Regions from separate parts of the Cellulosimicrobium protaetiae genome, predicted to be linked through region 1. Evidence: predicted binding sites of a transcription regulator. Region 1 holds the regulator's gene; the other holds the start of a gene.
What was found. Region 1 encodes Rex, which represses fermentation and respiration genes when NADH is low (regulators of the CRP and FNR family bind a similar motif). Its sites were predicted from a motif close to CTTGTGAANNNNTTCACAAG; they were not measured.

Region 1 (15,745 bases):
GAGCACGTCGTCGACGAGCGCCGTGAGGGTCGAGCCCTCCACGAGACCGATGACGCGCGCGGCGACGCGCCCCTCACGGTCGAGGACGACCGTCGACGGGACGGCCTGGAGCGGCACCGTGCCGGAGAGCTGCGCGACGACCTCCCCGCTGCGGTCGTCGATCGACGGGTAGGGCACCTCGAACCGGCGCTGGAACGCCTGCGCGGCACCCGCCTCGTCGGTCGTGTTGATGCCGAGCACCTGCACGCCGTCGTCGGCGCGGTCGTTCGCGAGCTCGACGAGGTCCGGGGCCTCGGCACGGCACGGCGCGCACGCCGCGTACCAGGTGTTGAGCACGACGACGTCGCCGGCCCAGGCGCTCGTGTCGACCTGCTCGCCCTCGTAGTCGGTGCCGGTGAGCGCCACGACGTCGCCGCGGTCGCCGACGTCCCAGGTGCGCACGGAGCCGTCACCCGACACGAACCCCTGCCCGACGACGTCGGTGGTCGCGCCGGATTCCTGGGCGCACGCCGCGAGGCCGAGCGTCGCGGCGAGCACGGCGCCCACCGCGAGCGTGCGGCGGAGAGGCGGGAGTGCGCGCGCGTCACGCGCGCGCGAGGTGGCGGTCACTGCGGCATCACGGGAGGCACCCTGCCCGGGGTTCCTGGACGCCACCTGTGAGACGTGACCTCGGCCACACCCGAACCGGACGGTTCGGGCGCCGGGTCCAGGGCGACGGCTCGGGACATGACCGACGTCACGCCCCCGCGACGGTCGCGGCGCCCGGGAGCAGGTCGGCGACCGGCTCGGAGTAGTGCAGTCCGACGAGACGGTCGTCCTCGAAGTGCAGCGACGTGAGCGACGCGAGCGAGCACTGCCGCTTGCGAGGGTCGTGCCACAGGCGGCGGTTCTCGAAGCTCAGGCGCGTGAGCCACACGGGGAGCTGGTGGCTGACCAGGAGCGCCTCGTGGCCCGCCGCCTTGTCCCGGGCGTCCGCGACGGCGGCGCGCATCCGCGCGACCTGCTCGGTGTACGGCTCACCCCACGACGGCCGGAACGGGTTCCACAGGAACCGCCAGTGCTGCGGGTGGCGCAGCGAGCCGTCCCCGACGCCGAAGGTCATGCCCTCGAAGTGGTTCGCGGCCTCGATGAGCCGGTCGTCGGTGCCGAGCTCGAGGCCGAACGCCTCGGCGGCGGGCGTGGCCGTCTCCTGGGCGCGCTGGAGCGGCGACGCGACGACGACGGCGAGGTCGGCGCGCGGGCGCGACGTCCCGTCGGGGCCGGGTTCTCCCGCGAGGTGCGCGGCGACGCGTCGGGCCATCTCGTGGCCCCGCTCCGAGAGGTGGTAGCCGGGGATGCGGCCGTAGAGGACGCCGTCGGGGTTGTGGACCTCGCCGTGGCGCAGGAGGTGGACGATGGTGGAGACCATGCGCACCAGTGTCCCGCACTCGGCGCCCCGACCGGCACCCGTGCGTCCGGGCGCGCGTGCCGTGCCGGCGCGCGAGGGGGCGTCCGGGCGGGCGTCAGGACTCGCGGTCGACCTTGCAGGCCTCCGCGACGGCTGCCATCGCCTCGCCGAGCGCCCGGAACTGCTCCGGCGTCAGCACGTCGACCATGAACCGGCGCACCGCGGCGACGTGCGCCGGCGCGGACGCCACGAGGACGCGGTAGCCCTCGGTCGTCATCTCGCAGTTGACGCCGCGGCGGTCGCCCGTGCTCGCGGAGCGCCGGACCAGGCCCCGCGCCTCCATGCGCGCGACGGTGTGGGTCACGCGGCTGCGCGACCGGGCGAGACCGTCGGCGAGCGCCGACATGCGCAGCGTGTGGTCGGGGCTCTCCGAGAGCCGCACGAGGAGCTCGTACTCGTTGAGCGAGACCTCCGACCGCTCCTCGTGGTCACGCCCGAGCGCCTCGATGAAGCGCACCGTCCCGTCGAGGTAGGCGCGCCACTGCTGCTGCTGCTCGGTGTCGAGCCAGCGGGGCTCGGCGCTCGCACCCGCGGTGGCGCGTCGGGTGCTCGTCGCCTGGGCGTCGACGTCGTTGCTGGTCATAGGTCCTCTGGCGGTGCGAGCGGGCACGGACGGGGGCGGCGGGGCGTCGCGGGACATTCTCCCACCCCTTGGGGGAATAGACGGGGCGGACCCTGCTGTTGATACGCTCGTCCGAAGTTGAACCTTCAACCAACTCCGGTCCTCCCGGACCACGACCACCACAGGAGCACCCATGGCCACGCCGCTGCCCGCCGGGCTCAACGCCGGTACCTACGCCCTCGACTCGACCCACTCGCAGGCGGCCTTCACGGTCCGCCACGCCGGCATCTCCAAGGTGCGCGGCACGCTCGCCATCACGGCCGGCACCATCACCGTGGGCGACGACCTCGAGTCGACCTCCGTGACCGCCGAGCTCGACGCCGCGTCGGTGAGCACGGGCGACGCGAACCGCGACAACCACCTGCGCAGCGCGGACTTCTGGGACGCCGAGAACAAGCCGACGTGGACCTTCGCGTCGACCGGCATCGCCGGCGACGGCGACGACTTCGTCATCACGGGCGACCTGACGATCAACGGCGTCACCAAGGCGGTCGAGCTCGAGGCCGAGTTCGCAGGCACCGCGACCGACCCGTTCGGCAACGCGCGCGCCGGGTTCGAGGCGAAGACCGAGATCTCCCGCAAGGAGTTCGACCTCACCTGGAACGCCGCTCTCGAGACCGGCGGCGTGCTCGTCGGCGACAAGATCAAGATCGCCCTCGACGTCTCCGCGATCAAGCAGGCCTGACGACCCGCTCCGGGGAGCACTCCCGGACGACCGGCGCCCCCGGCAGGGCTCCGGCAAGGGGCCGCGTGCACGAGCACGCGGCCCCTTCGCCGTCCCCGGCCGATCGCCCCGCGGGACGCCGCCTCGACGCGAGCGGGCCGTGCGCGTGACCGTGCGCCGGTCAGCGGTCCTGCGCCTCCGCGAGCGCGCGGGCCTGGGAGTGGAACGCGAGGATCTGCAGCTCGCTGCCGACGTCGACGCCGCGCACGTCGACGTCCGCCGGGACCTGCAGCGCGCGCGGTGCGAAGTTGAGGATCTCGCGCACGCCGGCCGCGACGACGCGGTCCGCCACGGACTGCGCGTGCGCCGCCGGCGTCGCGAGGACCACGATCGAGACCTTCTCGCGCTCGACGACCTCCTCCAGCGCGTCGACGTGCTCGACGACGATGCCCGCGGCGCGCGTGCCGACGACGTCGGGCGACGCGTCGAGGAGCGCCGCCACGTGGAAGCCCCGCTGCTCGTACCCCGAGTAGTTCGCGAGCGCGTGCCCCAGGTTGCCGATCCCGACGATCGCGATGCGGTGCTCGTCCACGAGTCCCAGCGCCTCGGTGATGTACTGCGCGAGCGAGTCCACGTCGTAGCCGACGCCGCGCGTGCCGAACGAGCCCAGGAAGGACAGGTCCTTGCGCAGCTGCGCCGGACCGACCCCGGAGAGCTCCGCGAGCTCGACCGAGGACGTCGTCGAGACGCCCCGCGCCACCAGGTCCCGCAACGCCCGCAGGTAGGACGGGAGCCGCGCCACCGTCGCGCTCGGGATCCCCGGCGCCGTCACCTCACCGACCACCTGCTCAGCCACACGTCACCCCGTCGTCCCTGGGACCGTCCTCGTCGACGGTCGCGCTCCACCGGGAGGAATCATCCCAGGTCCGCGCGCCCGGCAGAAATCCGGCCGACCGCGCGCGCGAGCCGCCGGGCGTCGACCCGCCAGAAGCCCTGCTGCACCCCGCCGACCGTGACGACCGGCAGGTACTCGCCGTACTGCTCGCGCAGCACCGGGTCGACCCCCGGGGCGTCGACGTCCACCTCCGTCCACGCGACCCCCGCCTCGGCGCACACGGCCTCGACCACGGCGCGCGCGTCGTCGCACAGGTGGCACCCCGCACGGCCGTAGAGGACGACGGGGGAGGTCGGGGCGGCAGACGTGCTCACCGTCCCAGGGTACGAGGCCGCGCGGGACCCCTCGTGGAGGCGACCCGGGGAACGCCTAGAGTGGGGTCATGGCGACGTCTCCCGGCCCGGGTCCCGACCCGACCGCCCCCGAGGACGCGCCCGCCGGACGCACGCCCACGGTGCCCTCGCACCGCACCGCCGCGTTCTTCGACGTCGACAACACGATCATCCGCGGCGCGTCGTCGTTCCACCTCGCGCGCGCCCTGTACCAGCGGCAGTTCTTCTCGACGCTCGACATCGTGCGCTTCGCCGTGCACCAGGCGCGCTACCTGCTGTTCGGCGAGAACAAGCAGCAGATCGACCGCATCCGGTCGCGCGCCCTCGCGCTCATCGCCGGGCGCTCCGTCGCCGAGGTCACCGCGATCGGCGAGGAGGTCTACGACACCGTCCTGTCGCTGCGCATCTACCCCGGCACGCGCCGCCTGCTCGACGAGCACCTGGCCGCGGGCCACCAGGTGTGGCTCGTCTCCGCGACCCCGGTCGAGATCGGCGAGCTCATCGCCCGGCGCCTCGGCACCACCGGCGCGCTGGGCACCGTCGCGGAGCACGAGGACGGCTTCTACACGGGCCGCCTCGTGGGCGACATGATGCACGGCCGCGCCAAGGCGGCCGGGGTGCGCGCCCTCGCCGAGCGCGAGGACATCGACCTCGCGGCGTCCTACGCCTACGGGGACTCGCTCAACGACGTCTCGATGATGGAGACCGTCGGCCACCCGTGCCCCATCAATCCCGACGCGCGCCTGCGCCGCTACGCGCAGGACGTCGGCTGGCCCATCCGCGAGTTCCGCGGGCGGCGGCGGCGCGTCGCCCGCAGCAGCGTCCGCACCGCGAGCTGGGCCGGAGCGGCCTGGGCCGCGGCCCTCGTCCTGCGGTCCGTCCGCCGCGCCGTCGACCGCCGCGTCTCCCGCCTCTGACCCTCCGCCACGAGGGCCCTGCTCCCGCGAAGTAGAACCCTGGTTGCGCGAGATAGAACCCTGGTCTGCCGAGGTAAAACCGTGGTTGCGCGAGGTAGAACCGTGGTTCTTGTGCCCGACGGCGGTCTGGTCACCTGGGGTGGTCGGGGCGGGTGGTGGTGCCGCGTCTACCATCCGCCGCTCGTTCCTCGCGGCTCCCGCCAGGCCCGCCACGACGCGGCACCACCACCCACCCCGCCCGGCTTCGTCTCGCCCTGGTCTTCGACCGCCCGGGCGACAGCCCCTCCCGCGGCACGACCACGGTTCTACCTCGCGCGACCAGAGTTCTACCTCGGCTGACCACGGTTCTACCTCGCGGGACCGCGGTTCTCCCTCGGCGGGGCAAGGGTCTCCCTCGACCGGGTCCGGAGACGCGTCGAGCCCGGCCCCTCGGGAGGGGCCGGGCTCGACAGCGGGTCGCGCGTCAGGACGCGCGCGACGTCACTTCTTGTTGCGACGCTGGTGACGCGTCTTGCGAAGCAGCTTGCGGTGCTTCTTCTTGGCCATGCGCTTGCGGCGCTTCTTGATGACGGAGCCCATACGGTCCTCGCAATGCTCGAGCGGCGTGTCGGTCGGCGACCGGTCGACCGGCCGCGTGTGGTCCACGGTTGATCGGGGCGCCCCGGCGACCACCAGGGCGCCGCGAGCCGACCAACACGAGAGAAATCCGCCCCCTAGACTACCCGCTCGCGCTCGTGCCCCGGTACGCCGCCGGTCCTTCGTGCCCGGTACGAGCACCTCGTCGGCCCCGCAGGGCGTGCACGGGCGCCTCCCTCAGTCGAAGTGCGGGTCGAGGCCGAGCAGCGGGAAGACGGCCCGGCGCGTGGCCGCGACGGCGCGGTCGACGTCGTCGTCCGGGTCGTAGCCGTTGCTCCAGCGCCGGACGTCGACGGGCGGGCCGAACGCGAGCGGGGCGTCGAACCCCGCGACCTCGGCGACGCGGGCGCGCCACTCCTCGGGCAGCGGCTCCCCCGCCGTCACGGGCCGGTGCACGACCTCCCCGACGACCGCCGACCACACGAGCGGCACGACGCGCGCGATGGCGTAGCCCCCGCCGCCGAGCGCGAGCCAGCGGCCGCCGGAGAGCTCGTGCGCGAGGTCGTGCACCCAGCCCAGGGCGGTGCGTTGCGCGTCGACGGACACGTCGAGGTCGGACAGCGGGTCCTCGCCGTGCGCGTCGCACCCGTGCTGGGTGACGAGGACCTCGGGACGGAACGCCCGCAGCACGGGCGGCACGACGGCGTCGACCGCACGCAGCCAGCGCGGACCGTCGGTGCGGCGCGGGAGCGCGACGTTGACGGCCGTCCCCTCCGCACCCGCACCCCCGACGTCGGTCGCGTGCCCCGTCCCGGGGAACAGCGTCGCGCCGCTCTGGTGGACCGACACCGTGAGGACGCGCGGGTCGTCCCAGAACGCCTCCTCGACGCCGTCGCCGTGGTGCGCGTCGAGGTCCACGTACGCGACGCGGGCGGCACCGTCGTCGAGCAGGCGGCGGATCGCCACCGCGGCGTCGTTGTAGACGCAGAACCCCGACGCCGCGCCGGCCTTCGCGTGGTGCATGCCGCCCGCGACGTTCACCGCGTGCTCGACGTGCCCCGCGGCGATCAGGCCCGCCGCCTCGTACGACCCCGCGACGATCCGGGCCGCGGCCTCGTGCATCCCCGGGAAGACCGGGTCGTCCTCGGTGCCGAGCCCCCGGTGCGGGTCCGGCGTGCCGTGCGCCGAGGCGGCGCGCACGGCCGCGACGTACTCGGCGTCGTGCACGAGCCGCAGGACGTCGTCCGCCGCGGGCTCGGGGCGCAGGAGCCGAGCCGTCGCGGCGCCGTCGAGCAGGCCCAGGGCCCGCACGAGCCCCATCGTCAGGTCCAGCCGCGCCGGGGCCATGGGGTGGCCGGGCCCGAAGTCGTAGCCGAGCAGCTCGGGGCTCCACACGACGCAGGCCGCGGGGGCCGCCGCGTCCCCCGGGGTCGGGGCGGGCGACGACGTGGGGTCGGTCGTGGGCATGGCTCACGGTAACGCCCGACGGCGGACGCCCGCCCCGGCGGACCGGCCGCCGGACCCGGTGCGGCACCGCGCCGCCGGAACCGGCATGATGTCCCGGCGCCGGAGCGGCGACATGACGGGTCACCGGGCCCGTGGCAGAGTGGCGCGAGTGGCGAGGGAGGGTCCATGGCGACGAGCATGACCGGGCGCCTGTTCCAGGGACGCGAGATCGTCGACCGTCTCGCCCGGCAGTCGCCCGCACGCCTCGCGGTCACCGTCTTCGCCGCCGTCATCGCGCTCTTCACCGCCCTGCTCATGGCCCCCTGGGCGACGGCGAGCGGCCGCGCCGCCCCGTTCGTCGACGCGCTGTTCACCGCGACGTCCGCGGTGTGCGTCACGGGTCTCGTCGTCGTCCCGACGGGGACGTACTGGTCGACGTACGGGCAGGTCGTCATCCTGCTCGGCATCAAGATCGGCGGCCTCGGCGTCATGACGCTCGCGTCGATCCTCGGCATGGCCGTGTCGCGGCGGATCGGCCTCACGCAGAAGCTCCTCACCGCGTCGGAGACGAAGACGACGCGGCTCGGCGAGGTCGGCTCGCTCGTCCGCGTCGTCATCATCACGTCGACATCGCTCGAGCTCCTCATCGCGCTGCTCCTGCTGCCCCGCTTCATCGTGCTCGAGGAGACGTTCGGCGAGGCTGCGTGGCACGGCATCTTCTACGGCATCTCGGCGTTCAACAACGCCGGGTTCATCCCGACCGAGCAGGGCCTCGCACCGTACGTCGGCGACTGGATGCTGTGCCTGCCCATCATCCTCGGAGTGTTCATCGGCTCCCTCGGGTTCCCCGTGATCCTCAACGTCATGCGCAACCGCCGGCGCGCGGCGAAGTGGAGCCTGCACACGAAGCTCACGCTCACGACGAGCGCGGCCCTCGTCGTCGTCGGTACGGTGCTCTTCGCCGCGCTCGAGTGGCGGAACTCGGGCACGCTCGGCCCCCTCTCCTTCGGCGAGAAGATCCTCGCGTCGCTGTTCGCCGGGGTCATGCCGCGGTCGGGCGGGTTCTCGACCGTCGACACCGGGCAGATGCACGAGGCGAGCTGGCTCATCACCGACGCCCTCATGTTCGTCGGCGGCGGCTCCGCGTCGACCGCGGGCGGCATCAAGGTGACGACGCTCGCCGTCATGCTCATCGCCATCGTCTCCGAGGCGCGCGGCGACCGGGACATGGAGGCGTTCGGTCGCCGCATCCCGCGCGAGACCCTCCGCCTCGCCGTCGCGGTGTCGTTCGTCGGCGCCACCGCCGTGCTCCTGTCCAGCCTGCTGCTGCTCGAGATCACCGGGGAGACGCTCGACGTCATCCTCTTCGAGACGATCTCCGCGTTCGCGACGGTCGGGCTCTCCACCGGCATCACGCCCGACCTCCCCGACGCCGGCAAGTACGTGCTCGTCGCGCTCATGTTCGTCGGCCGCACCGGGACCATGACGTTCGCCGCCGCGCTCGCGCTGCGCGACCGCCGTCGCATCGTGCGCTACCCCGAGGAGCGCCCCATCATCGGGTGAGGGCACCGCCCGACGCCGCACCGCCGTCGGCCACCCGCCCTCCCGACCACACGAAAGGCCCCACCGTGACCGACCCCTTCTCCCGCGGCGACGACAGGACCGCCGGGGCCCCGGCGACCGGGAAGGGCGCGCTCCCCGCCGACCCGGTCGCTCGCCGCATCGTCGAGCGCGGTCGCGCCGAACGGTCCCGCCGCGACGAGGCGAAGGCCCCGCGCAAGGACGCCGGCGTGCTCGTCATCGGGCTCGGCCGCTTCGGGACGGCGATCGCCGCGACGCTCGACCGGCTCGGCCAGGACGTGCTAGCCGTCGAGCGCGACCCCGACCTCGTCGCCCAGTGGAGCGGCCAGCTCCCCCTCGTGGAGGCCGACGCGTCCAACCCCGTCGCGCTCGAGCAGCTCGGCGCGCGCGACTTCCCCGTCGCCGTCGTCGGGGTCGGCACCTCGCTCGAGGCGAGCGTCCTCATCACCGGCAACCTGGTCGACATGGGCACGCCGCAGATCTGGGCCAAGGCCGTCTCCGCCGAGCACGGGCGCATCCTGCAGCGCATCGGCGCGCACCACGTCGTGTTCCCCGAAGCCGACGCCGGGTCGCGCGTCGCGCACCTCGTCTCCGGCAAGCTGCTCGACTACATCGAGGTCGAGGACGGGTTCACGATCGTCAAGATGCGCCCGCCCAAGGAGGTCCAGGGGTTCACCCTCACGCAGTCGAAGGTCCGCGAGCGCTACGGCGTCACGGTGATCGGCGTGAAGTCACCGGGCGAGGACTTCCTCTACGCGACCCCGGAGACCCGCATCAGCGCCAACGACCTCCTCATCGTCTCCGGCCATGCCGACCTCCTGGAGCGCTTCGCGGCCCGACCCTGAGCGGGTCGGATCGGTCTCTGCCTCGTGGTGGGGTCCGTGGTCGGGTCGGGTCGGTCGGGTCGGGTCGGGTCGGGTCGGGTCGGGTCTACGGCCCGCGTGGTCGGGTCCGCGGTGGGGCCGGGTCTACGGCCCGCGTGGTCGGGTCCGCGGTGGGGCCGGGTCTACGGCCCGCGTGGTCGGGTCCGCGGTGGGGCCGGGTCTACGGCCCGCGTGGTCGGGTCCGCGGTGGGGCCGGACCGTGTGCTCGGACTGGCGCGCCGTCGCCCTGGTCTGTCGCGTGGCAGTTCTAGGAGCGCGCCTCTGACGTCCTTCGCACACGGTCCGACCCCACCGCTCGTCCTGGCCGTCGCCGCACGACCCGCGGCCCCGGTTCGGCGGTGGCGTCCGGTCGGGCCGTGGGGTTCGACGTGTCGCCTCGGCCGTGACCGTTGCGGGCATCTCGGCACCGCGCCCCGCCGCGGGCAGGAGACCGCGACGACGCCGGGTCAGGACGGGGGGCGGTGGAGGACGAACAGGCCGCGGTGGAGGGGGCGGTCGAGGCGCTGGTCGTCGGTCGCGACGTACTCGTCGAGGACGGCGAGGATGCGCCGGTCGAGCTCGGCGACGTCGTCGTCGGAGAGGTGGAGGCGGAACGCGGCGGACGTCGTGACGGCGTCGGGGCCGGCGGCGAGGGCGTCGTCGAGCGCGGCGGCGACGGGGCCGAACCGGACGTCGGGGGCGGTGCCGCGCAGGGGGTCGTCGAGCCACCAGGTCGCGCCGGTGGCGCGGTAGGGGCGTTCGAGCGCTCCCCCGGCACCCGTGCGCACGTCGGCGGGCTCGAGCAGGCCCGCGCGGACGAGGAGGCGCACGTGGTGGAGGGCCGTGCCGGGTGCGACGCCGAGGTGGTCGGCGAGCTCCTTGTTCGTCATCTCGCGCGTTCCGCACTGGCGGACGATGCGCTGCCGGAGCGGGTGGGCGAGGGCCTTGGCCTCGAGCGCGGTGGGCGGACGCCGTCCAGGCACCGCGGGCGGCGTCGCGCCGGGGGCCGGTGCGGGGTCCTGCGGCGTGGGCTCGGTGCTCATGGCACCCATCGTACGACGATCGATCGAGATCCACAGATCGATTGGGATTTCTCAATCACTGTGCCATGCTGGGCGGCATGACCGCCGCACCCCGCCGACGACGCCCGGCCGGCACGCCCCTGGGAGCACCGTTCCGGCGCCTCTGGTCGGCGTCCACGGTGTCCAACCTCGCGGACGGCGTGCTCAAGGTCGCGCTGCCGCTCGTCGCGGTCCGGTACACCGACTCGCCCGCGCTCGTCGCCGGGCTGACGTTCGCACTCACCCTGCCCTGGCTCCTCTTCGCGCTCCCCGCCGGCGCGCTCGCGGACCGGCTCGACCGGCGCCACGCGATGATCGGCGCCAACGTGGCGCGCGCCCTGCTCGTGGTCGCGCTCGCCGTCGTCGCGCTCGTGCCCGACGCCGGGAGCATCGTCGCGCTCTACGTCGTCGCGTTCGGCGTCGGCGTCACGGAGACGCTCTACGACACCTCGGCCCAGTCGATCCTGCCCCAGGTCGTGCCGCGCACCGCGCTCCCCCGGGCGAACGGTCGCCTGTACGCGGCGGAGCTCACCGCGAACCAGTTCGTCGGGCCGCCGCTCGGCGGGCTGCTCGTCGCGGCCGGGGCGGCGGTCGCGTTCGGGCTCCCCGGCGCGCTGTGGGCGCTCGCGGTCGGCCTGCTGGTCGGCATGCCGGGCTCGTACCGGCCCGAGCGCACGACCCGCACGACGCTCCGCGCCGACATCGCCGAGGGCCTGCGCTTCCTGTGGCACGACCGGCTCCTGCGCACGCTCGCCCTCATGGTCGGTGGCAGCAACTTCGCGAGCAACGCCGCGTTCGCGATCTTCGTGCTCTACGCGGTCGGCCCCGACTCGCCCCTCGGGCTGTCCGAGCCCGCGTACGGCGTGCTGCTCACGGCGACGGCGGTCGGCGCGTTCGCCGGGTCGTTCGTCGCCGAGCGCGTCGTGGCCCTCGTGGGCCGGGCACGTTCCCTGACCCTCACCGTGCTCGGCACGACCGCGCTGATCGGCGTCCCCGCGGTGACGACGAGCCCCTGGGTGATCGGCGCCGTCTACGCCGTGGGCGGTGCGGGGATCGCGGTGTGGAACGTCGTCACCCTGTCGCTGCGGCAGCGGATCACGCCCGACGCCCTGCTCGGGCGCCTCAACTCCTGCTATCGCCTGGTCGCGTGGGGGACGATGCCGCTCGGCGCGGCGGTCGGCGGGCTGCTCGGCGAGACCTTCGGGCTGCGTACCGTGTTCGTCGTCATGGCGGCGGTGTCGGCGGCGACCCTGCTGGGTCTGCTCGTGGTCGACGACCGTTCCATGGACGCCGCGGAGCGCGCCGCCGACGAGCAGGACCGCGTCGGCGTCCGCACGGAGGACGGCGCCGAGGCCACCCCGGCGGACCCGGAGGGCTGAACACCCGCGACGACCCGGCCGGGGGCCGGCTCAGGACGTGGCCCGGCCCCGGTCCGCCCGACGGCGCAGCACCGCCCCGGCGGCGACGGCCAGCCCGGCGAGCACGGCGGCCCCGACGAGCCCGGTGCCCGTCGTGGCGAGCCCGCCCGGGCGTGGGGTGGCGGAGGTCCCGCCGCCCGTCGTCCCGCCCGTGCCGGTGGACGGCGTGCCACCGGGCTCGCCGGTCGCGGCGAGGACCGTGAAGGGCTCGGACAGCACGTCGGCCTCCCCCGGCGCGACGAGCCGGACGTGGTGCTCGCCCGGCGCCGTCCCGACCGGGATCGTCGTCGCGAGCTCGAACGCGCCGTCGCCGTCGGTCGTGACCGTGCCGAGGAGCACCGGGTCGCTCTCGAGCCAGACCTCGTAGGTGGTGCGCGGGGCGAGGCCGGTGCCGCGGACGACGAGCTCGCCACCGGCGACGAACGGGCCCTCACCGACCACGACGACACGCGGCCCGGCGGGCACCTCGCGCTCGGTGATCTCGACGCTCACACGGACGCCGTCGGACGGGTCGGGCGTCGTGCCGACGGACGGTGCGGCGGCCGCGGCACCGACGGGGACGAGGAGCGACCCGGCGAGCACGAGGGCGGCGAGCAGCCTGCGGGTGGTCGTCACGCGGTGAACCTCTTCGTCCGGCCCGGGGCGGGCGTCGCAGGGTCCCCCCGAACCCGGTTGGACGATCGTCCAGCCGCGCCCATCTTGCCATCCTGGACGCCGGAACTGAACAGCCGTCCAGCATGTTCACCCCGTCGCCGGACGGCTCGGCGTCACTCCTGGGCCGCGAGGTACCCGAGCACCCGGTCCAGCGCCTCGGGCAGCTCCGCACGTCCGGCCACCCACTCCGAGGAGGCCAGGTAGAACGCCGCGAGCCCCGACTCGGCCCAGACCGCGAGCTCGAGCTCGGGGGCGGCCGGCCTCGCAGAGCGCAACGCGTCGACCACGAGCTCGCGCATCCGCGCCCGCTTCGCGAGCTCACGCTCGACGAGCTCGGCCGACCCGGCGATCACCTGCGCGCGCGCGGCCGCCTCCTCGCGGCTCGTCGGCCAGCGTGCCGCCAGGCCGCGGAGGGCGTGCACGAGGACGCCGCGCACGCTCGCCCCCGGCGGTGCCGCGGCCACGACCTCCTCGACGAGCCCGACGATCTCGCCCTCGTGCCCGAAGACGAGGTCGGACTTCACGGTGACGTACCGGTGCACGGTGCGGCGCGCCACCCCGGCGGCGTCGGCGATCTCGGCGACCGTCACGTCGTCGTACCCGCGCGCGAGGAAGAGCCGCCACGCCGTCTCGGTCACGTGCGCCCGGCTGTGCGCGAGCTTGCGCGCGCGCAGCGACTGGTCCTGGTCACCGAGGTTCGGTGCGGTCTCCACCATGGCACCCATTGTGACACCGCGTGTCATGTGTCACGCTGTGCCACATGACACACAGTGACACCAAGGGTGACGGCAACAGTCCACCTCCCCCGCTCCCCGTGCTCGTCACGGGCGGCACGAACGGCGTCGGGCTCCGCACCGCTCGACGCCTCGTCCGGTCCGGCCGTCCCGTCGTCGTCACGGGCACGCGCGAGCGCACCGTGGCCGAGGCGTCCCGTGCGACCGGCGCGACCGGCGTCGTCCTCGACCTCGCGTCCCCGACGTCCGTCGACGACGCGGCGGACGAGATCCTCGCCCGCACCGGCGGCAGGATCGGCGCCGTGCTCCTCAACGCCGGCACCCAGGTCTCCGCCCCGACCACCACCGCCGACGGGGTCGAGCTGACGATCGCCGTGAACCACGTCGGCCACGTCCAGCTCTGGGAGTCGCTCCGAGCACGCGCGCGAGTCGACCGCCTCGTCCTCACCACGTCCGGCACGCACGACCCCGCGCAGCGCACCGGCATGCCCGAGCCGCTACCCGCCGTCCTCGAGGATCTCGTCCGGCCCCCTGGACCCGGCGTGGCCGCGTCGTTGCGCCGGTACCCGACCTCGAAGCTCGCGAACGTCCTCACCGCGTACGAGATCGCGCGCCGGGAACCCGCGACGACGGTCGTCGCCTACGACCCCGGGCTCATGCCGGGAACGGGTCTCGTCCGCCACCAGCCGACCTGGTTCCGCGTCGTGTGGCGCGGGCTCGGCCCGCTGCTCACGCTGCACCCCCGCGTCACGACCCCGGGCGCGTCCGCCCGTCATCTCGCTGCGCTCGCCGACGGCAGCCTCCGCGTCCCCTCGGGCTCGTACGTGAGTCGCGGCCGTCCCGCGCGGTCGTCCGACGCCAGCCACGACGAGGACGTCGCACGCCGGCTCTACGACGACACGCTCGCGCTCGTCGCACGTCGGCTCGCGGCCTCCCGCTGACGTCGCCCGGCCCCGGGGCGCCGGCACCTCCGGGCGGCACCTCCGAGCGGCGCTGCCGGAACGCCCGGTCCGCACCGTGGTCGCGGTGCGGACCGGGCCCGGCCCCCCGACGACGCCGGCACGTCGCCCGGGAGTCCCCGCCGAGCGGCAGGGGCCGCTCGGCGGGGTGGTCAGCCGCAGTCGAGCGCGTCGACCGCCACGTCGCGCGTGGTGGTGACCGCGGCGCCGTCGAGCGTGGCCATACCGGTCACGGTCGCGGTCCCGGCCGGGACCGCCGTCGCGCGGGCGGCGAACGACTGGTACGCGTTCCTGCCCGGCGCGACGTCGGCGAACGCCTTCTCGCCGTACGGCGTCGTGAGCGTCACGGTGACGGGGACGTCCTCGCCGTTCGTGGCGCGGACCGCGACGTACGCCTTGCCCGCGAGGCAGCGCGAGGTCGCCTCGACCGCCAGGTCGAGCTCGGGCGCGGGCGGCTGCTCCCCGTACGCCGCGAGGAGCGCGGCGTGCTCGGCGGCCGTGATGGGCAGGACGGTGCCGTGGCGCGGACTGCTCGGCAGGTGGGCGTCGACCGACGTCCACACGCCCGAGTCGAGGTCGGTGGACTCGAGCGGCAGATAGCCCTGCCCGCCGTGGTAGCTCGGCTGGTCGACGAAGAGGTACCACTTCTCCTCGGTGTTCGACTTGAACACGGTCGGTCCCTCGCCCGCGGTCAGCGTGCCGCCCCACGGGTTGGGCTGGCCGTAGCCGATCTTCTCGGCGACGAGGTCCCAGTCGGTCGAACGCAGGTCGGTCGACCTCTCGAGGCGCGGGATCATGTACGCCTCGTCCTTGGTGAACCGGTAGTACGTGCCCTCGTGCTCGACGATCGACGAGTCGATCATCCCGAGCCCGTTGCCGCGCTTCTCGTCGATCCACACCTGCGGCTCGGAGAACGTCACGAAGTCCCGCGTGGTCGCGTACATCATGCGCTGGTAGGAGTCGGCGATGCGGCGACCGTCGGTCGAGGTGGTCGGGTAGAGCGCGGAGGCCCAGTAGACGATGTACTCGCCGCGCTGCGCGTCCCAGAACGCCTCGGGCGCCCACGTGTTGCCCGCGTACGCGCTCGACACCGTGACCATGCGCTGGTCGGACCAGTGCACCAGGTCGGTCGACTCCCAGATCATCAGGGCGCGCGACCCGCGCTCCTGCGCGTTGCCGAAGTTGTTGCCTCCGTAGATGCGCAGGTCGGTCGCGAGGAGGAAGAACCGGTCGCCCTCGGGCGAGCGGATGATGAACGGGTCGCGCAGGCCCTTCTCGCCGAGCGTCGACGTGAGCACGGGCTCGCCGTCGTTCAGCTCGACCCAGTCGAGCGGGTCGTTCCCGTCGCTCGCGCTGAAGTAGACCGACTCGCCGTCCGCGGTGCTCTCGCCCTCGAAGTACGGGAAGAAGTAGCCCTCGTAGTCGGCCTCGGCGGGCAGCGGCCGGACCGTGGCGTCGTACGTGTGCGTCGCGGTAGCGCCTTCCTTGGTCGCGGTCGCGGTGAGCTGCACGACGGCGGCCGGCTCGCCGTGGGCGGGCCGCGTCACCTCGCCCGTGGCCGAGACGGTCGCTGGGT
Region 2 (15,745 bases), 1.8 Mb from region 1:
GACGGCTGGGTCTTCGCGACCCGCGCCGACTCACCCAAGGGCGTGGCCATCGCGCAGAACCCGAACGCCGCGCTGACCTTCTTCTGGCGCGAGCACGGCCGCCAGGTGCGGGTGTGCGGGCCGGTCGTCCCGCTCGGCCCGGACGCGTCGGCAGCCGACTTCCTCGCCCGTTCCGGCTTCTCGCGCGCGACCGCGCTCGCGGGCCCGCAGAGCACCCCGCTCGCGTCGCGGGGCGCCTACCGGGCCGCGTGGGACGCCGCGCTCGAACGGGTGCGCGCCGAGCCGGACCTCGTGCTCGACGCCTGGACGGCCTACGCGCTCGAGCCGACGAGCGTCGAATTCTGGGCGTCCTCACCCGACGGCCAGACCCGCCTGCGCTACACGGCGTCGTCCGACGCGCCCGCCGACTGGACGAAGGAGCTCCTGTGGCCCTGACCGGAACCAGCCCGCTCGCCGTGCCCGACATCGAGGAGGTGCGTCGCGACGCGCGCGCCGCACTCGACGTCGTCACCGCCACGACGCGTGCCCTGGACGCGGCGGGCCTCGCCGGCCCGTCCGCCCTGCCCGGCTGGTCGCGCAGCCACGTGCTCGCGCACGTCACGGCGATCGGTACCGCGATGGCCCGCCAGGCCGAGCACGCCGCCCACGGTGAGCTCGTCGAGGTGTACGACGGCGGCGCCGCCGGGCGCGAGGCCGGCATCCAGGAGGGCGCACACCGGTCGGTCGCGGAGCACGTCGCCGCGCTCGAGGCCCTCGCCGAGCGCCTCGACGCCGCGTGGCCCGGTCCCGGCTCGGCCGGGTGGGACGCTCCGGTGACGTACCGCGACGGCACGGTCGCCGACGCCCTCGTCGCCTGGTGGCGCGAGGTCCGGATCCACGCCGTCGACCTCGACGCCGGGATCGGTCTCGACACCTGGCCGCGTCCGCTCGGCCTGCACCTCCTCGACTTCCTCGGGGTCCGGCTCACGGACGACGTCGTGGTCGAGGTCGTCGGGCAGCCCGCGTCCTTCGTCGTCGGCCCCGCCGGTCTCCGCACGGCGACCGAACCCGGGTCGATCCCCCACGCGGACGCCCAGGAGGAGAACGCCCCCGGGTCCGGTGCGCCGAGAGCGGTCGTCGTCCGCGGACGCCTCACCGACATCGCCGCCTGGCTCGCGGGCCGCACCCCCGCCGTCGAGCCGGTCGCCCACCGCGCCGACGCCGCCGCCTCCCTCCCCGAGATCGGCCCCTGGCCCTCCCCCTACTCCCCACCGAAGGAGAACCCCGGTCCGCCGAAGGAGAACCGCAGTCACGCGAGGTAGACCCACAGTCCGCCGAAGGAGAACGCTGGTTGCGGTGCCCGACGACGATCGGTCGCCCGCCGGGATAGGGGTCACACCGCCTGGTGCGGTCGGGCCCCCTCGACATGGTCGTGCCCGACGGCGGTGGGTCACTCGCCGTCGTCGGCGTCGCCGTCGCAAGCCCGCGTGGTCGCGTCCCAAACCCGCGTGGTCGCGTCCCGAGCCCGCGTGGCTGCGTCCGCGGCGGGGGTGGTCTCGGTGCTCGGGGCTGCCGCGCCGTCACCCCGGTCGTTCGGCCGTGGGTTCGAGGAGCGCGGCTCTGACGCCCCTTCGCATCCGAGCCCACCCCCACCGCTCGGCGATCGTCTCGCCTGAGCGGGATGGCGACGTGCCGCTCGCGATCGCCGGTGCCCCCTGGAACGGGCGCCCGTGAGGATCGGGACACCCGTGCCATGGTCAGCGAGACGCCGACCAGGTCGTCCCGGCTGGTCGAGCAGGCGACCTGGGCGCGTCCCGCGAGCACGACGCACCAAGACCACCTGCTCGACGCGACGGCGCTCCAGCCGGCGATAGTGGCGTGGCGCCGAGGTACGGCGACCCGGCCGGTCGTGCGGCGCAGGCCGGACTCAGCACCGCGGGCGGTCGCCCGGGTGAGCGACGACCAAGGTGAGACGGAGTAGGGCGGGGTGGGTGGTGGTGCCGCGTCGTGGCGGGCCTGGCGGGAGCCGCGAGGAACGAGCGGCGGATGGTAGACGCGGCACCACCACCCACCCCGCCCACCCAGGGCGACCAGACCGCCGTCGAGCACAAGAACCACGGTTCTGCCTCGACCGACCAAGGTTCTACCTCGCGCGACCACGGTTCCACCTCGGCGAGATCGGGGTCCTTCCGTGCAGGGTGAGACGTCCGGCCTGTGCCGCTCGGGACGTTCGTCCCGCGAAAGTGTGACGCACGCCCGTGACGCACCGCACACTTAGTGCACTCTTTCACAAGCGTAGAATCGGAGCGTGTCGAGTCGAGCGAGCAACCCCGCAAGCAGCGCAGACCAGATCGACGTAGCCCTCATCGGCGGTGGCATCATGAGCGCCACGCTGGGAGCTCTCCTCAAGGTCCTGGAGCCCTCCTGGACCGTGCGCATCTACGAGCGTCTGGACGCCGTGGCGCAGGAGTCGTCGAACCCGTGGAACAACGCGGGGACGGGTCATGCCGCCCTGTGCGAGCTGAACTACACGCCCCAGAAGGCGGACGGCTCGATCGACATCACCAAGGCGGTGAAGATCAACGAGCAGTTCGAGGTGTCGCGCGAGTTCTGGCACCACCTGCTCACGACGGGCGCTCTCCCGCAGCCCGCGAGCTTCATCTCCCGCACGCCGCACATGACGTTCGTGCGCGGCGCGGAGAACGTCGAGTACCTGCGCCGCCGGTTCGAGACGCTGCGCCAGCACCCGCTGTTCAGCGAGCTCGAGTTCAGCGACGACCCCGCCGTGATCGCCGAGTGGGCGCCGCTCCTCGTCGCCGAGCGCGACGAGGACGAGCCCGTCGCGGCGACGCGCGCGACGAGCGGCACGGACGTCGACTTCGGCGCCCTCACGCAGCAGCTCGTCGACTACCTGGTCTCGCAGGGCACGCAGCTCTACCTCGAGCACGAGGTCAAGAACCTCAAGAAGACGAAGGACGGCCGCTGGCGCCTGACGGTCAAGGACCGCTCGTGGAACGCCCCGAAGCGCCGCTCGACCGTCGAGGCCCGGTTCGTGTTCGTGGGCGCCGGCGGCGGCGCGCTGCCGCTGCTCCAGGCCGCGGGCATCCCCGAGGCCAAGGGCTACGGCGGCTTCCCGATCAGCGGCGAGTTCCTGCGCACCGCCAGCCCCGAGCTCGTCGCGCAGCACCAGGCCAAGGTGTACGGCAAGGCCGACGTGGGCTCGCCGCCCATGTCCGTCCCGCACCTGGACACGCGCGTCGTCGAGGGCAAGACGTACCTGATGTTCGGCCCGTACGCCGGGTTCAGCCCCAAGTACCTCAAGAAGGGCAAGTACCTCGGGCTGTTCACGTCGCTGCGCCTGCACAACCTCGGCTCGATGGTCGGCGCGGGCCTGAAGAACCTCGACCTCACCCAGTACCTGGTGGGACAGCTCCTCGCGAGCCCGGAGACCAAGTTCACGGCGCTCCAGGGCTTCATGCCGACGGCGCACCCGAAGGACTGGGAGACCATCACCGCGGGCCAGCGCGTCCAGGTGATCAAGAAGGACGAGGACGGCAAGGGCGTCCTCGAGTTCGGCACCGAGGTCATCGCCGCGGGCGACGGCTCCATCGCCGGCCTGCTCGGCGCGTCCCCGGGCGCGTCGACCGCGGTCCCCGCGATGATCGACCTGCTCGAGCGCTGCTTCCCCGCCCGCTTCACCAAGTGGCGCCCCGAGCTCGCGACGATGATCCCGAGCCTCGGCCAGGCCCCGTGGGAGGCCGAGGAGCTCGAGGGTCTCGACCAGCTCACGGGCGGCGCGGACGTCGACACCGTCGGCTCGCGAGCGTGACCACGATCTGACGCCCCTCCCCCGACGACGGCCCGGACCTCCACGCTCCGGGCCGTCGTGCGTGGGAACCCGGGTGACGCGCCCGCCCGGTCAGAGCCGCCCGCCGGTCGGCGGCCGCGTGATGCCCTCCGCCCGCGCCGATCCTCGGGACGGTCAGCGCGGGAGCGGCACACGCCGCGCCGCGCGCGCCGACGTGCTCGTTCCTGCCGACGACGGCTCGGCGGGCGTCACCGATGCCGGGAGGACGCCCCGGACGCCGTCGCGCACGGCGGGGTTCGGGACGACGCGCCGCAGCACGAGCTCGGCCGCGACCTCGTGCGCATCCACGGACGCGGGCCGGGACTCGGGCCGGGAGGCCGCTGCCCGCAGGTCGGCGTCGAGGCGCTGCGCGTCGCGGTCCCAGCGCTCGCCGTGGACCGTCCGGTCGCCCCACGCGCCCGCACCCGGCCACGCGCCGTCGGACCCCGCGGGGAACCACGGCCGCGCAGGGTCCTCGCGCCGCACCGCGAGCGCCGCGACGGTCGGGCCGACGACGAGGAGAAGAACCACCACACCCCAGAAGATGTCCATGGCTCCACCCTCGCTCCGCTCGCCTCGACCGACGAGTGGCAGGACTGACACCTCTCGACAAGATCCCGCCACGGGCGTAGCGTGCCGTGCATGGTGCGCTCCGTCGCGGCCGTCGTGTGCGACGGCCTGGCCCCGTTCGAGTTCGGCGTCGTGTGCGAGGTGTTCGGCCTCGACCGCAGCGAGGACGGCGTGCCGTCCTTCGACTTCCGGGTGTGCGGCCCCGTCGCCGGCGCCCCCGTGCGCACGTCGGTCGGGGCACTGGTGGTCCCCGAGCACGGGCTCGACGCGACCGACGACGTCGACCTCCTCATCGTCCCGGCGATCCGCATCGGCTCGCACTACCCGCCCGAGGTGCTGGACGCCGTGCGGCGCGCGTCGGCGCGCGGCGCCCTGCTGCTCAGCGTGTGCTCGGGCGTCTTCCTGCTCGCCGCGGCCGGGGTGATCGAGGGGCGCCGGGTCACGACGCACTGGATGCACGCCGACGAGCTGCGGCGGCAGTACCCGAACCTGGACATCGACCCGGACGTGCTGTTCGTGGACGACGGCAACCTCGTCACGAGCGCCGGGACCGCTGCCGGGATCGACGCGTGCCTGCACCTCGTCCGGCGCGAGCTCGGGGCGAAGGTCGCCAACACGATCGCGCGGCGCATGGTCGTGCCGCCGCAGCGCGACGGCGGCCAGCGCCAGTTCGTCCAGCGGCCGGTCCCGGAGTGCGCGGAGGACTCGTTCGCCGAGCTCCTCGAATGGATGACCGAGCACCTCGACGAGCCGCTCACCGTCCGCGACCTCGCGCGGCGCGCCGTCACCTCGGAGCGTACGTTCGCGCGCGCGTTCGTCGCCCAGACCGGGACGACGCCGCTCGCGTGGCTGACGTCGCAGCGCGTCGCGCACGCCCAGGCTCTCCTCGAGGAGTCGACGCTGGACCTGGAGGAGGTCGCACGTCGCTGCGGGTTCGGGTCCGCGGCACTCCTGCGGCACCACTTCCGCCGCGCGGTCGGCATCACGCCGACGGAGTACCGCCAGACGTTCCGCTTCGCGGCCTAGCGGCCGGCCGGCCGGGAGACGCCCTGCCGACACCGCACCACGAACTCCTGCGCGGCTTCTTCACCCCCCGCGCTCGCGCGTGCAACCTACGGTCCCGTAGGGTGGGGTGATCTGCACCACGAGCACCCGCTCACCTCCGCGGCTGGGAAGTCGACACCGACACCCTGCGAGGCCGCACATGACCTCTGCCGCAGTGCGCCCGGGCTTCCGGGCCACCCGCCCCCGCACCGACGAGCCCGGCGCCGTGACCAGCACGTACAGCGCGCTGTCGCGCACCGTGCGCGACGCCGGGCTGCTCCACCGCACGCACGGCTACTACCTGTGGACGCTCGCCGTGCTGACCCTCGCGCTCGGCGGGGCCGTCGCGGGGTTCGTCCTCCTCGGCGACTCGTGGTTCCAGCTCCTGATCGCCGGGGCGCTCGGGCTGATCTTCACCCAGTTCGCGTTCGTCGCCCACGAGGCGTCGCACCGGCAGGTCTTCACGTCCGGACCGGCGAACGACCGCCTCGGTCGCACGCTCGCCAACGGCGTCGTGGGGATCAGCCACTCGTGGTGGATGAACAAGCACACCCGCCACCACGCGAACCCCAACCAGCGCGGCAAGGACCCGGACATCGCCCCGGACGTCGTGGTCTTCCTCGACGAGGACGCGGCGGCTGCGAAGGGCTTCCGGGCCGTGATCAACCGGTACCAGGGCTGGCTGTTCTTCCCGCTGCTCACGCTCGAGGGCCTCAACCTGCACGTCCAGGCGTACCGCTCGCTCCTCGCGGGCGGCCGCAAGCGCGGCAACGTCCGGGCCCGCGTCGTGGAGCTCGTGATCCTCACGCTGCGCCTGTCTCTCTACGTCGGCGCGATCTTCTGGGTCCTGCCGCTCGGCCTGGCGTTCGCGTTCCTCGGGGTCCAGCTCGCCGTCTTCGGCGTCTACATGGGGGCGTCGTTCGCGCCGAACCACAAGGGCATGGCGATCATCCCCGAGAACACGAAGATCGACTTCCTGTCGAAGCAGGTCCTCACGTCGCGCAACATCCGCGGCGGCTGGTGGATGAACATCCTCATGGGCGGGCTCAACTTCCAGATCGAGCACCACCTCTTCCCGAGCATGCCGCGGCCCCACCTCGCCCGGGCGCGCGAGATCGTGCGCGAGCACTGCGCGAACCTCGGCCTGCCGTACACCGAGACCAGCCTCGTGCAGTCGTACGGCATCGTCGTGCGCTACCTCAACCGCGTGGGCTTGTCCGCGCGCGACCCGTTCGACTGCCCGATGTTCCGCCAGCTCCGCAAGGTCTGACGCGGCACGGGCGCGCCGTCGAGCCTGCGGGCCCGACGGCGCGCGGACCGGTCGGACCGACCTCGCCGCGGCCGGTCAGGCCGACGCGGCGTGCCCGTGCCGCCAGTACCCGACGAAGTCGATGGTGGTCTTCGGCACGCCCCGGTCGTTGACGAGGTGGCGCCGCACCCCGGTCGCGAGCGCCGCCTCCCCCACCGCGTACGCGTAGACGGGCCCCGACGGCAGGTCCGCCGACCGCACGGCCTCGAGCGCCAGCGCGCCGGGCAGGAGCGCGTGCGGGTCGGTGCCCGCGGGCGCCGCGTCCTGGCGCACGACCCAGCGCAGCTCGACCCCGGCGGGGACGCGGAAGTCCTGGGCGTCCGCCGCCTCGGGGATCTCGACGATCGCGAGGCCGCGCGCGTCGTCGGGCAGGGACTCGCAGATGCCGGCGACGGCGGGCAGGCCGGTCTCATCGGCGACGACGAGCGTCCAGTCGTGCGGGACGCGCGGGTTGTAGCCGACGCCCTGGTCGAGCAGGCCGACGCGGTCCCCCGGCTGCGCGGACAGTGCGAACGACGACGCGGGACCGGCGTCACCGTGCACGACGAAGTCGACGTCGATCTCGCGCAGGTCGGGCCGCGCGGCGCGCACCGTGTAGTTGCGGACCCAGGGGCGGCGCGCCTTGGGCGTCGCGAGGTACTGGACGTACCACATGCCCGACGTGCGGGTGGGCAGGCGCAGGGAGTCCTGGTCGTCGCGGGTCAGGAACAGCCGGAACCACTGGTCGTAGCCCATGGGCGTGAAGAGGTCCATGCCCTCGCCGCCGAGCGTGACCCGCACGACGTTCGGGCTCACCCGCTTGCTCCCGACGACGTCGAGCGTGACGACGTGGGCGTCGGTGGGCTTGACCATCTTGAAGGTGGCCACCTGGGGCTCCTCGGTGTGCGGCCCGGGACCGGGCGGACGGCGGCCCCGCGACCACGGTGACCGTCGGCAAGGGTAGCCTCACCTGACCCTCGGAGTCGATGTGGTCGATCCCACAGGCCGCACGGTCCGTCCCGTCCCGGGAGGCCGCCACCCGCTGTCATGCTCGTCGCGTGGAACTCCCCGTCGTCTGGTCGGTCGTCCTGCTCGTGACGGCCGCGTGGAACCTGCTCATCTGGCCCCGCTTCCTCCAGCGCATCGCCAAGGACCCTCGTGCGCGTGACGCCGAGGGTCGCGCGACGCGCTTCCTCACGGTGCACGTCGCGCTCATCGCGATCTCGCTCGCGCTCGCCCTGGCCGTCGGTGTGCTGGGCGTCCTCACGCTCGTCTGAGGCCCGCCAGCCGCTCCGGGTTCCGGAACAGCAGGACGCGGGCGACCCGCTCCCCGTCGTACTCGACGGCCGCCGCCATGACGGTCTCCCCGTCCACTGTCCACACGCCGCCCAGCGCGCCGTTCACGAGGGCGGGCTCGTACGCCATCGCGATCGTCTCGGGCTTGGCCGCGAGGCCGACGAGCATGCGCGCCACCTTGTCCGCGCCCGCGACGGGTCGCAGGGCCGACCGCGCCTTCCCGCCGCCGTCGCTCACGACGACGACGTCCGGCGCGAGCGTCTCGACCAGCGCCGCCGTGTCGCCCGTCGCGCACGCGACCATGAACCGCTCGACGGCGGCACGCTGCGCATCGTCGGGCGGTGTGAACCGCGGGCGGCGCGCGCGCACGTGCTCGCGCGCGCGGTGCGCGGTCTGGCGCACGGCCTCGGGCGCTCGGTCGAGCCCGGCCGCGATCTCGTCGTAGGGGAGGTCGAAGACCTCGCGCAGCACGAACACGGCGCGCTCGAGCGGGCTCAGCGTCTCCAGGACGACGAGCAGCGCCATCGACACGTCCTCCGCGCGCTCGACCTGCAGCGCCGCGTCGGGCGTCGTCAGGAGCGGGTCGGGCAGCCACGACCCGACGTACGTCTCGCGCCGCGCCCGCAGCGTGCGCAGCCGGTCGAGCGCGAGCCGGGTCGTGACACGCACCAGGTAGGCGCGCGGGTCCAGGACGTCCGAGCGGTCCGCGGCCGACCAGCGCAGCCACGCCTCCTGCACGACGTCCTCGGCGTCCGCCGCGGAGCCCGTCATCTCGTAGGCGACCGTGAAGAGCAGGCGCCGGTGGGCCGCGAACGGCTCCAGGGCCGCCTCGACCGGTGGGGTCGCGTCGTCGCTCACCCCGCCAGCCTGCCAGCCGTCCCCGCCGTGCGCAGGCCGCCCGCGAGCGGGATCTCGCACCGGTCGCTGAAGCCCTGGCTCGACAGACCCAGTGCCGCGTTGATCCGGCTCCGCAGGTTCTCGAGCGCGACGAGGGCCGTCAGCTCGACGAACGCCGGCTCGCCCAGGTCGTCGACCAGGGCCGCAGCGAGCTCGTCCGTCACCGTCGGCGGGGTGGCGGTGGCCGCCTCGGCGTACTCGAGCACGCGTCGCTCGGCGGTGGTGTACGCCTCGCTCTCCCGCCAGGCGGGGACGTCGTGGAGCTTGCGCGGGTCGACGTCGTCGTGCTCGGACTCCCAGTAGCCGAAGTCGACGCACCACGAGCAGCCGATCCGGACGGCCGTCGCCATGACCGCGAGCGCCGCGAGCGCCGGGTCGAGCGCACGCCAGCGCGCGACGCCCGCCTCGAGGACGCAGTAGGTGGTCGCGACGCGCGGGTTGTGCCCGACGGCGGCGAGCGGCTCGAGCACGGCGCCGTACCGGCGCCGGGAGAGCGCGGCGAGCGTGCGGTTGAGCAGGGTCCGGGGCGGGTCGAGCGAGATGCGGGCCACGAGGGTCTCCTCCCGTCAGCCGGCGCGGTGCGCGCCGGTCGAGCGACTGGTCGACCATCCAGACGCGTCCCGGACGCCCCGCGTGACATCCGGGCGGGTGACCTGCGTCACGGGCGGTGCGCGCGCTTCTCGTTGCCGCGACGGTAGTTCCCCGTGGCCCGGGCGAGCAGGAGCTGGACCTCGCCCTCGTCGTCGCGGGCCACGGCCCGCTCCAGGGCCTCCGCGAGCCGGTCGGCCGCCGTCCCCGCGACGGTGACGACGACGCGCCCGCCGCGCGAGACGCGGACGCGGCCGTCCTTGGTCACCTGGTGGTCGAACGGGTCGGGGAACGGGTCCGGGGGTGTCGGGGGGCTCGCCATCACGCCACGCTAGGGGCGCCGGACGGGCGGCGCACCCCCTTTCCCAGCGCCCCGCTCTCGACGCCCCCTGCACAGCCGACCGGGCGGAGGGAGCGCCGTCAACGACCGCCCGCCGTCGAGACGCTGACCGCGGCGACCGCGCTCGCGGCGGCGACCGCGGCTGCCGTGCGGGTGACCGCCGACGCGACCGCCTCCGGTCCCCAGTGGCCGACCTCGAGCTCCTTGGCCCGTGTCACGGTCACCGACGTCCAGGGCAGCGGCGGCCGCAGGGACGGCAGGGCACCGCTCGCGGACAGCAGCCCGACGATCGCCGCGGTCCGCGCGTCCGGTGCCTCGCCGTCCTCGAGGACCCGCCGGATCCGCGCCCGGAGGGCGGCCTCGTGCTCCTCGTCCGCGGCCGGCCAGCGCGTGCTGCGGAACAGGCCGAGCACCGTGCGCTCCTCGCGCCGGACGAGGCCACGGGCCGCGAGGCGCTCGATCACCTCGCGCCACAGGTCGGCGCCGATCGCGACGAGCAGCGGCTGGACGCGCTGGGTCTTCTCGGCGATGGTGTCGTACGCCGACTGGAGCAGCGGGTCGGGCAGCGGACCCTCGCCCGCCGGGGAGACGCGCGGGCCGTTGAGGACCCCGGACTCGTCGACCTCGATCCGGCCGAGGAGCGCGAGCTCGGTGAGCACGGCCCCGCCAAGCGAGTAGTAGAGCGTCCCGGCGGCCTGGATGGATGCCCCGTCGTCGTCCAGGAGCAGCAGCATGAGGTCGTCGACGATCAGCAGCTCGCGCGCGCTCATCGCCGAGGCTCCCAGCGGAACATCCGCGCCGCGAGCGCGACGGCCACGACGACCCACGCGACCGTCGGGACGAGGAGCAGGAGCGCGTCGGTCAGCGGGACGCCGCCGTTCCAGGCCGCCACCACGAGCTCGGTGGCCGCGCCGCCGGGCAGCGCGCGCTTGAGGGCCGCGAGGTCCTGCGTGCCGGTGATCCCCACCCAGCTCGCGACGGCGATCGTCCCCAGGCTCAGCGGCAGGGTCGTGACCTGCGCGTGCTCGGGCGAGGTCGTCACACCGGCCGTCGCGACCCCGAGGGCGAGCATCATGACGAAGGTCGCGACGACCGCGACGACGACCAGCAGCGCGTCCGCCGGGGCACCGCCGACCGCAGCGAAGACCGCGAGGATCACCGCGATCTGGACGACGGCGATCGCGGCGACGGGCAGCACGAGGCCGGAAAGGATGGCCGCGTCGCCCGCGGCGGTCGAGCGCAGCCGCTTGAGGAAGAGGTCCTGACGGCGTCCGGCCAGGGTGGTCACGGTCGTCGCGTACAGGGTGAACGCGGCGATCGTGAAGACGAGCACGGCCGCGACGTAGCCGAGGCTGCCGATCCGTGCGAAGACGTCGCGGTAGCCGATGAAGAAGATGCTGGCCGCGACGGGCATGAGCAGGCTGGTGACGAGCACGGCCCGGTTGCGGACGAGCTGGACCAGCTCGCTCTGCGCGATGGGAAGCATGGGTTCTCCTGGGGTTCAGGTCGACGAGCGGGGGACGGCGGTCACGCCGCGACGTCCGCCGGCTCGTTGCCGACGGCGCGGAAGACGTCGTCCAGGCGGGTGGGGGCGGCGGACAGTCCTTCGAGCGCCACGTCGCCCGCGGCCGCCCAGTCGAGCAGGTGCTTGAGGTCTCGCTGGAGCTCGAACGTCTCGATGGCCCACGACCGGTCGCCGAGCGGGGCTGCCTGCCTCGGGGGCGTCGGGGCGTCGGGCGGGAGGGAGAAGCGGATCGACGCGGGCAGGGAGCGGGTCAGGTCCGCGACGGTCCCCTGGCGACGGAGGGTCCCGCCGTGCATGAGACCGATGCGGTCGGCGCGCTGCTGCGCCTCCTCGAGGTAGTGGGTGGTCAGCACGACCGTCGCGCCGTCGTCGCGCAGCTGCTGGACGGTGTCCCACAGGGCGTCTCGGGACTGGATGTCGAGACCGGTGGTGGGCTCGTCGAGGAAGATCAGCTCGGGGCGGCCGTAGACGGCGGTGGCGAAGTCGAGCCGTCGCTTCTCGCCCCCCGAGAGCTGGGCGACCCGGGTCTCGGCCTTGTGCGGGAGGTCCACGAGGCCCAGCACGCGCTCGGCCGAGTCCTCGCGCCCGGACAGCCGGCCGATCAGCCGGACGGTCTCGACGACGGTGAGGTCGGGCGCGAACCCGCTCTCCTGGAGCATGATGCCCGTGCGCGGGCGTACGGCGCGGCGGTCGGTCGGGGCGGAGCCGAGGACGCGGACCGAGCCCGACGTCGCCCGGCGGTGGCCCTCCACGACCTCGAGCGTCGAGGTCTTGCCGGCGCCGTTGGTCCCGAGGAGGGCGTAGAGCTCGCCGCGCTCGACCTGGAACGACAGGTCCTTCACGGCGTGGAAGTCGCCGTACGCGACGCCGAGCCGGTCGACGTCGATCACGGGAGTGGTCGCAGGGTGGGGAGTCATGGCTCCATCAGACTCCCGACGGCCCGGCGTGCCCAGTGTCGTGCCGTCAGGTTCTCGACGTGACGTCCCGGACCCCTCGGGCATGACGTGGTGTCACTGGCCGAGCCCGCGACGGCGACCGGATACTGGGAGGCAACCCTCCCTCGAGACAGCGAGCCGCCCATGGACGACCACCGCGCTCCCGCCGGGCCGGGCGCGCCGACGACGGCGCGTCCGTGGCCGCGAGGGGCCGGCCGGACGAGCAGCCCGGAGGCCACCCGAGGGGCACAGCGGGGCACGCCCCGCCGGTTCCGTCGGCTCAACCTCGTGACGATGCTCCCCCTGCTCGTCGCGGTCGGCGTGCTCCTGATCGCCCGGCAGGCGCAGACCTGGGCCGACGCCCTCGTGCTGGGTGCCGGCCTGGTCGCGGCCCTGGTCGCGTTCGAGCGGTGGACGGCCGGCGACGTGCTGCGCGTGGCGCTCCCGTGCCTCGTCGTGTCGGCGGCGGTCTGGCCGTACGGCGTGCTCGCGGTCGGCGGCGACGTCCAGGGCGCGTACTACGCGCTCGCGATCGTGGCCTGCCTGGTGGTCCCCGAGCTCCCGCGCCGCCGGGCCCAGGCGGCGGTCGCGGTCGGCGCGTACGTCGCCGCCGTGGGCACGTGGGGCCTCCTCGCCGACGGCGCCCCGACGGCGGGCGGCCTGGTCTCGCTCGTCATCATCCCTACGGGCTTCACCGTGGCGCTGATCGGCCTGCGGTACCCGAACAAGGGGTTCTACGACGTCGTGCGAGAGCTCGAGGAGGCCCGCGAGCGCGAGGCCGAGCTCGCCGTCGTCCGCGAGCGGATGCGCTTCGCGAGCGACCTGCACGACATCCAGGGCCACACGCTGCACGTCGTGAAGCTGAAGATCGCCCTCGCGCAGCGACTGGTCACGAGGGACCCTGCCCGGGCGGAGCAGGAGCTGCGCGAGACGTACGACCTGGTCGGGGAGACGATCGCGCAGGCGAGAGAGCTCGCCTACGGGCAGCGCCGGCTCAACCTCTCGGCCGAGCTCGAGAACGCGCGCCACCTCTTCGAGGCGGCGGGCATCCACGTCCGGGTCGACCGGCCGCCGGACCTGGGCGAGCGCGCCGACGACCTCCTCGGGCAGGTGCTGCGCGAGACGACGACGAACGTCCTGCGCCACTCGCGGGCGACGCTCGTGCACGTCGCGGTGACCGGGGACGGTCTCACCGTCGTCAACGACGGCGTCGTCGACGACGACGACGGGCAGCCGACCCTGCGGGGGCTGGCCGCGCTGGCCCGGCGGGTGTCCGACGACGGGGGCGAGCTCACGGCCGAGGTCGCCGACGGGCGGTTCCGGACCTCCGTCAGGCTCCCGGCGCCGGGACGCACCGCCCGTCCGTCCGGCGCGGGCCCGGGAGGCGGGGCCGGATGACGACGATCGTTCTCGCCGACGACGAGGTCCTGCTCCGCAGGGCGCTCGCGTCGCTGCTCCCGCTCGTGGGGGACGTCACGGTGCTCGCGGAGGCGGTCGACGGCGACGACGCCGTGCGTGCGACGCTCGCCCACCGCCCCGACGTGCTCGTCATCGACCTCGAGATGCCGGGGACGGACGGACTCGCCGCCGTCGCCGAGATCCGCCGCGCCCTGCCCGAGCAGGTCATCCTCATGCTCACCCGGCACGCGCGGCCCGGGGTGCTGCGCAAGGCCCTGCGGCTCGGCGTGCAGGGGTTCGTGAGCAAGTCCGCCGACCCGACGCACATCGCGGAGGTCCTGGCGGCGCTGCACGCGGGCCGCCGGTGGGTCGACCAGGACGTCTCCGCCGCGGCGATCATCGACGACGTCCCGCTCACGGACCGCGAGCTCGACGTGCTGCGCGTGACCCGCGAGGGGTACTCGGTCGCCGAGATCGCGGGACGCCTGCACCTCGCGCAGGGCACGGTGCGCAACTACCTGTCGAGCGCGATGCAGAAGACGCAGACGCGGACCCGGCACGAGGCCGCCCGCTACGCCCGCGAGCGGGACTGGATCTGACGAGCGTCCGCCCCGGCGTCGCCGGGCGGCGGAAGGTCGGTGCCGCGACCGCGCCGCACGAGGTTCGCGAGCGGCGACCAGCGCGGCACCCAGCGCGCGAGGGCCGCCGCGGACCCCGCGCCGAGGAGCGACGTCGCCCACACCCCGGCGGCGAGCGACCCGAGCGCCGCCCCGGCCGAGAGCACGAGCGGGCCGAGTGCGTCACCGGTGTCCTGGAACAGCCGCCACACGCTGAGGAAGGTCGGGCGCACGTCCGCGGGCGCGACGTCGGCCCCGAGCGTCATGACGATGCCCGAGCCCATGCCGTTGCCGACGCCGAGCAGCGCCGCGACGACCGTGACCGCGACGACGGTGTGGGCGAAGGGCAGCAGCGCGAGCGCGAGCGCCATGGTGAGCATCGACGGCACCGCGACCCAGAGCCGGCCGAACCGGTCCATGATCTTCCCCGCCGGGTAGAAGAGCAGCATGTCGAGCGCGCCGGAGACGCCGAAGACGAGCGACGTCACCTCGGCGTCGAGGCCCAGGTGCTCGCCCCACAGCGGGATGACCGTCTGCCGCGCACCGCGCACCGCGCTGAGCAGCAGGATCGCGACGCCGAGCGTCGCGAAGAGACGCCGGTGCTCGCGCACCACGCGCGCGATGGTCACGCGCGGCCCGCTCCGTTCACGCCGCACCCGGGCGTGCTCGCGGCCGGACCCGTCGTGCGCCGCCGGACCCGGTTCCGGGCGCACGACGGCGAGGATCACCACGGCCGCGGCAGCGGCCCGCACCGAGCCAGTAGGCGCCCCGCACGTCCGTGGCCGCGATGACGGCGGCCCCGGCGAACGGGCCGAGGAAGAGGCCGATGCGGTGCACGCCCGCGAGCGTGGACAGGACGCGCGCCCGCCGCAGCGGCGGGGTGATCTCCGTGAGGTACGCCTGGCGGGCGAGGTTGAAGACGGCGGTCGACGCCCCCAGGGCGAGGACGCCGGCCGCGAGCCCCCACAGGTTCGGCGTGAGGGCGACCGTCGTGAACGCGACGACCGCGACCCCGCCCGCGAGCAGCATCGCCGTGCGGTCGCCGAGCCGCTGGGCCAGGGCCCCGGCCGGGAGGTCGAAGAGGATCTTGCCGATCGGGACGAGTGCCGCGACGAGCCCGGCGACCGTGAGGCTCGCGCCACGGCCCGTCGCGGTGACCGCGACGACGGGCAGCATCGCCCCGATGCCGATCTCGAGGACGAGCGTCGGGACGAACGCGCCGAGGACGACGCTGCGGAGCGGGAAGAGCGGTGCGTCGGCGCCCGCGGGCGGGGTCACCGCACCTCCGCCACGACCTCGACGCCGGCGGTCTCGCCCTCGGGTCGCACCACGTCGACGCCGCGGCACGCGGGCGCGTCGGCGAGGAGCTCGAGCAGCTGGGGGGCGGCGGACGCCGCGCTGTCCCAGCGCCCGGTCACGAC

Region 2: mqo (malate dehydrogenase (quinone)) is a predicted target of Rex. The motif match lies at 2,254-2,273, and genes of this name have one in related genera.

What each region holds. Positions count from the first base shown of each region.
Region 1 is NZ_CP052757.1:3,993,976-4,009,720, forward strand. Features, by position in the region: gene FIC82_RS17250 (TlpA family protein disulfide reductase) at 1-609, opposite strand, end outside; gene FIC82_RS17255 (histidine phosphatase family protein) at 737-1,408, opposite strand; gene FIC82_RS17260 (MarR family winged helix-turn-helix transcriptional regulator) at 1,503-2,030, opposite strand; gene FIC82_RS17265 (YceI family protein) at 2,203-2,754, shown strand; gene FIC82_RS17270 (redox-sensing transcriptional repressor Rex) at 2,915-3,589, opposite strand; gene FIC82_RS17275 (glutaredoxin family protein) at 3,649-3,942, opposite strand; gene FIC82_RS17280 (HAD family hydrolase) at 4,011-4,877, shown strand; gene FIC82_RS17285 (30S ribosomal protein bS22) at 5,358-5,456, opposite strand; gene FIC82_RS17290 (acetoin utilization protein AcuC) at 5,691-6,920, opposite strand; gene FIC82_RS17295 (TrkH family potassium uptake protein) at 7,086-8,462, shown strand; gene FIC82_RS17300 (potassium channel family protein) at 8,621-9,325, shown strand; gene FIC82_RS17305 (ArsR/SmtB family transcription factor) at 9,811-10,386, opposite strand; gene FIC82_RS17310 (MFS transporter) at 10,464-11,783, shown strand; gene FIC82_RS17315 (hypothetical protein) at 11,814-12,437, opposite strand; gene FIC82_RS17320 (TetR/AcrR family transcriptional regulator) at 12,590-13,192, opposite strand; gene FIC82_RS17325 (SDR family NAD(P)-dependent oxidoreductase) at 13,237-14,151, shown strand; gene FIC82_RS20875 (immunoglobulin-like domain-containing protein) at 14,322-15,745, opposite strand, start outside.
Region 2 is NZ_CP052757.1:2,243,959-2,259,703, reverse strand. Features, by position in the region: gene FIC82_RS09485 (pyridoxine/pyridoxamine 5'-phosphate oxidase) at 1-435, shown strand, start outside; gene FIC82_RS09480 (maleylpyruvate isomerase family mycothiol-dependent enzyme) at 426-1,301, shown strand; gene mqo (malate dehydrogenase (quinone)) at 2,288-3,808, shown strand; gene FIC82_RS09470 (hypothetical protein) at 3,962-4,378, opposite strand; gene FIC82_RS09465 (helix-turn-helix domain-containing protein) at 4,469-5,422, shown strand; gene FIC82_RS09460 (fatty acid desaturase family protein) at 5,601-6,710, shown strand; gene FIC82_RS09455 (siderophore-interacting protein) at 6,786-7,616, opposite strand; gene FIC82_RS09450 (SCO4848 family membrane protein) at 7,787-8,005, shown strand; gene FIC82_RS09445 (RNA polymerase sigma-70 factor) at 7,992-8,882, opposite strand; gene FIC82_RS09440 (carboxymuconolactone decarboxylase family protein) at 8,879-9,472, opposite strand; gene FIC82_RS09435 (hypothetical protein) at 9,580-9,831, opposite strand; gene FIC82_RS09430 (GOLPH3/VPS74 family protein) at 9,930-10,619, opposite strand; gene FIC82_RS09425 (ABC transporter permease) at 10,616-11,335, opposite strand; gene FIC82_RS09420 (ABC transporter ATP-binding protein) at 11,377-12,291, opposite strand; gene FIC82_RS09415 (sensor histidine kinase) at 12,604-13,707, shown strand; gene FIC82_RS09410 (response regulator transcription factor) at 13,704-14,306, shown strand; gene FIC82_RS21080 (MFS transporter) at 14,279-15,037, opposite strand; gene FIC82_RS21075 (MFS transporter) at 14,970-15,602, opposite strand; gene FIC82_RS09400 (LysR family transcriptional regulator) at 15,599-15,745, opposite strand, start outside.